Regions from separate parts of the Shewanella piezotolerans WP3 genome, predicted to be linked through region 2. Evidence: riboswitches for the same ligand, from Rfam matches in the RefSeq annotation. Region 2 holds a riboswitch; the other holds the start of a gene.
The links. Region 2 has a riboswitch for cobalamin ahead of SWP_RS04370 (ABC transporter ATP-binding protein). Riboswitches for the same ligand answer to the same signal wherever they lie in the genome.
Positions count from the first base shown of each region.

Region 1 (2,477 bases), 2.2 Mb from region 2:
TATAAGCCAGCTGATTATCAAATCCAAATATTTCAAACTTAGTGAAAAATTCAACGCCTGAAATTTCTGCATTGTTTACATTGGCAGGCTTCCAAATATCCCAACCATTATCATCAACTTCACCAGTCGGTGCCCAAGCTATCAAGTTATCGATATCATTTTTAAAGACGCTAATATAAGCACTAACTGTGTTACGGCTATAATTTAGTGTCATATCATAACTTGTAGAAGTTTCAGATAGCAGATCTGGGTTTCCAGAATTGGGCCAGTACAGATCATTAAAAGTAGGCACTTTAAAGGCTGTGCCCGTGGTGGCAGATAAACGCCAGTGTTCATCAAACTGATAAGCGAAGCTGACATTATAAGTCGTTTCGCTGTCGATATTTTCAACATCGTCATAACGAACCGCTACTTCGGCTAGTAACTGCTGCCACTGCTTACCAACTAAAACATATGCGCCAAGAATGTCTCTCTCATCTTGAGCATAATCCCCCAGTACAGCCTCGTTTGACCAATCTAAGCCGCCATTAAGATTTAAACCATCAGCTAACAGGTACTGATTACTCCAACTAACCTGTTTACGCATCGTTTCAAAGTCAGCGCGCGCTACATCTTTATTATCGCCGCGAAAATTTTCATTATAATCCCTAGACTGATTAACAGTGAATTTGCTTGTAAGTTTGTCGCCTTGGTATTGAGCTCCTAGGTTCCAAATATAATTTGCATAATCCGATTCGTCCGCGCCACCACTGCCGTAGATATCGTCGTACTGAGTATTGCCTCTGTCGTATTGGCCACTCCATAGTGCTTGCCAATGCTGATCCAGCTGCTGCGAACCTTTAAGAGAAAGTGAGGTACGACTGTAGCCATCATCATCTTTCTCAGAGTCAGCGCCTCGATAAATATCATAGCCGTCAGATTGTTCGCGGTTTACAGTCAATGTGCTGCTGCCATTACCATGTTCAACACCAACTCCCGCAGAGCCTCGAATATAATCATTAGAGCCATATTCAGCGCCAACATACCATTCATCACTCTTAAGCTGGCGAGTGAAAATTTGAATCACACCGCCAATAGCATCACTGCCCCATACAGATGCTCTAGGACCTTTCAACACTTCAATTCGCTCAATACTTTCAGGTGATAATGTATTAAAACTAAAGTTACCGAGCGTCGCAGACCCCACTTTTACGCCATCAACAATGACCAAAACGTGGCTAGAATTGGTTCCGCGTAGGCTAATCGAAGCACTTTGCCCTGCACCACCATTTCGTACAACACTAACGCCAGGTAGAGTCTCTAACACGTCAGCGACTGACTTAGGATTAAGCCGCTCAATCTCGCTACGCTCAATAGTATTAATGACGGTAAGCTGCTGTTCGCTGGTTCTATCGAAACGGGTACCAGTTACGGTAATGGTTTCATCAATAGTAACGTCTTGATTGGATTCTGCTGCCACTGTTGGCAATGCAGTTAAGCTGAATACGCCGCTGATCAGCAACGCAATGTTTGATTGTTTAGTACCCATTTACCCTTGACTCCTAAAGGAAAACGGGGCAAATGCGTCACGGCACAGTAAATCAACTAGCGCATAGTTCCTTCGCTATATTTACAATTTTGCCGCACTTCGAGATCTGCCCGCCGAAATCATCGAAATCACTTTACGGGCCGGTCTCCGGACTTAGGTTCTATATTGAAGAAGTCATCAATATGCGATAACAAGCTTTAAAGCGCCTGTCTCTCACCATTCACCGTTGCGGGGGCAGTGTCAGAATTTAACTGACTTCCCGATTATCCTCAGCCAACACGCAAGTTGAAAGCAGAGGCACCAATAAAGTTGACTAGTTAGTTATTATGATTGTTACGCAGCGGTATTATCAGGTTACCGCTTTGTGCGCGCATTATAGACGTCTATACGGTTAAATGTCTAACTAATCAGTAAGTCGATTTGTTCTAGCTTAGATTGCAACTATTGGACTGCTGAGTATAGAGAGCGGGTATGACATTAGAGCTAGCAACTAATCCTTTAGTTTACCTTCAAGCCACTTTTTCGACAGACAAAATTATTCATTCAGAAGTCATATGAAAATGAGCAAACTAAGCCCAGTGATAGAGAATAATAAACATAAAACCGACTGAGTTCTGTATTGCTAACGCAATAGTCCGTTACGTTTAAGGAAGCAGTATGTACAGAACAAATAAACGCTCGTTCAAGGAGCTAAGAGATTATCTAATTCAGGTTAATGGGGCTAACCGTCGACATAAACTCACGATAGTTTGTCTTTTCAATCGGAGCGGTAATAGCTTTAAACTCAGCGCCTCTTAACGACTTATGAATAAGGTAAAGATCACGCTCACCGCTAACCGCTGTATAAAAACCTATCTCACTTAAGTGCGGTGGCTCACTGTAGAAATCGATTTGTAGTTCATTAAGATGACTATTAGGCATTTGTGTACAACCTATAATCGCACTCGCT
Region 1 is NC_011566.1:4,163,517-4,165,993, forward strand. It holds gene SWP_RS17625 (TonB-dependent receptor domain-containing protein) at 1-1,528, opposite strand, end outside; cobalamin riboswitch at 1,650-1,848, opposite strand; gene SWP_RS17630 (hypothetical protein) at 2,231-2,477, opposite strand, start outside.
Region 1: it holds a riboswitch for cobalamin, as region 2 does, so the genes downstream of both, SWP_RS17625 (TonB-dependent receptor domain-containing protein) here and SWP_RS04370 (ABC transporter ATP-binding protein) in region 2, are expected to answer to the same signal.

Region 2 (2,477 bases):
AGGGTCAGCACCACCACCGCGCCAAACGATGCTCCTGAGGAAATCCCAAAAAGATAGGGATCGGCTAACGGGTTACGAGTGACTGTTTGCAACACGCTACCGGCAATAGATAAACCCGCTCCAGCAATAAATGCGAGCAGCACTCGCGGTAATCTTAGTTCCCAAATAATCCGCTCAGTAACACCTTGGTTTTCACCTAAGCCGAGAACTTTGTGAGCAAATACCTGTAACACATCGTTTGCTGAGATATTTGCTGCACCAAAACTGGTTGCGGCAAACGGTGTAATAACAGCGATTAGCAATAGCGTAATTAGCAATAGTAATTGATAAGACTGCTGCCATTTTGTCTGTGCTGTAACGGATAAAGTGTTAGGCATCTGTCGCTCCGTCAGCTATCCCCTGGTGCGTTATACTGCGCGGATCATAGCCGTAGAAATAGCTGATAAGCGGATTACCATGTTGTGGATGTGGCCTAACTTCGCAGCACACATCAAATACTTCCGCAATACGCTGCTCCGTTAACACTGCTTTGGGCGAACCTTTTGCCAAACAGCGCCCTTTATCAAGAAGTAATAACTCGTCGCATAGGGCGCTGGCGAGATTGAGATCATGAATAGAGGTGATAACCGTAATGTTAAGTGTGTGCAGTAACTCTAAGGTTTGGATTTGATAGCGGATATCAAGATGATTTGTTGGCTCATCTAATATCAATAGCTGTGGTCGTTGAACAATTGCCCGAGCGATCAGCGCTCGCTGTTTCTCTCCACCCGATAAGCTTTCATAAGCTTGATTAGCTTTATCTACCAAACCCACTTTAACTAAAGCTTGAGCGACAACGTCCCGGTCTTCTGCACTGGTGAATTCAAACGCACTTTTATGGGGCGTTAAACCAAGACTGACAAGCTGAGTTGTGGTCATCTCAAAATGATGCGGCGTATCTTGCAGAACTACCGCAATCTGCTTAGCAAACGCTTTTGCCGATAACACAGAGATTGGTTGACCAAATAAATGAATTTCACCACTTGTCGGCTTGATAAAGCGATATAGGCAGCGCAGCAAACTGGATTTGCCCGCACCATTGGGTCCAATAACTCCCAGCATCTGCCCTTTAGCTAAGCTAAATTCGACGTCTGATAATATGGGCTGACCCTGTAATTTCCAGCCTAAGCCGCTAACAGTAAGGACTGTTTCAGATGGCTGATTAGACATTCAATAAACTGCAAAGCATGTGCTAATAAACTCCCTTGAGACGCCCGCTCAAGTTATTCAATATGGCAAAGTTAGGCTGGTATCTGACTTGGGGCGAAAACGAATTCACTCCCATACAGTTGCGGGTACAGTCCGGACTCATTAGCCGTTTTCGGCCACCGGTTCCCAATTTGTGCGATTAGGCACCTAACTCAAATTTAGTTTGTGTGGTTTACCTCATTTTTGAGGTAATAATGTGACAGTTTATCATGCAAAGCCAATAAGGCATTGCACTTGATCAACTACTCGCTACTCCAGTCCCCAATTAAGGGTTAAATAACGCTGGCAACCATCATCTAACGCATCGATAACCACAGTCGCGGCATAGGGCAATTTAAGAGCGCTGTAGATCCCTGCACACTGTTTTAGCCCGAGTGATTAAGCCATTAAGTGCCTAATCACTCCTCCATGGGTCACGAGCACAATGACTTTACCTTTATGTCGCTCAAGTAAAGCGTCCCAAGCATTGTCGATTCTAGATTCAAAAGCTTGCATCGTTTCACCGTTTGGCGGCGTATGTTGCCATGGGTTTGCCCAATAGGCATCTAGCTGTTCACTAAATTGCTGATAAAGTTCAGTGAAAAGCTGCCCATCCCAATCGCCAAAATTAAGCTCCATAAAGCCAGACTGTTCAACAAAATCTATATTGTGTTGTATGGCGAAAGCGCGAGCAGGCTCTGAGCAGCGCAGTAATGGTGAACTCACCACCAGATCTATCTTGCTGTTTTTAGCCAAATCACAGGTTTTACTATTTTTAAGTGTCGAAAACGCCACATTTAGCTGCTCTTTTCCAGCTAAACTCAGCACAACATCCGTATGGCCACGTAAAACATTACCGCCTTCACAAGCTCCATGACGCAGTAAAACTATCTTCGTATTCTGCACTTAACATTCCAACCAATTATATTTATCAGTCACTTACAAGTAAACCGTCACGTATTCCAAGTGAAAAAGTATCAGGTTTTAGGGGTTGCACTTTCGCTAGCGACTCACGTATTATGGACGTCTATACGTATAAATGTCCAAACATAAATAACTTAAGCTAGTAATGCTAGCTTGTAGTTGATAAGAATGGACAAGGTTACTGCATTTTATATTTTGCGACTCTGTATTTGGTAGGAATTTTTTATGGCAACACATACCCTGAGCCCAGTCCCGCACACACAAGAAACTGCCGACAAGGTTTTAGCAGTACTGACTAAAAAGTTAGAGGAAGGGATCCTACTGCT
Region 2 is NC_011566.1:996,790-999,266, reverse strand. It holds gene SWP_RS04375 (FecCD family ABC transporter permease) at 1-377, opposite strand, end outside; gene SWP_RS04370 (ABC transporter ATP-binding protein) at 370-1,209, opposite strand; cobalamin riboswitch at 1,267-1,414, opposite strand; gene SWP_RS04365 (histidine phosphatase family protein) at 1,627-2,133, opposite strand; gene metH (methionine synthase) at 2,377-2,477, shown strand, end outside.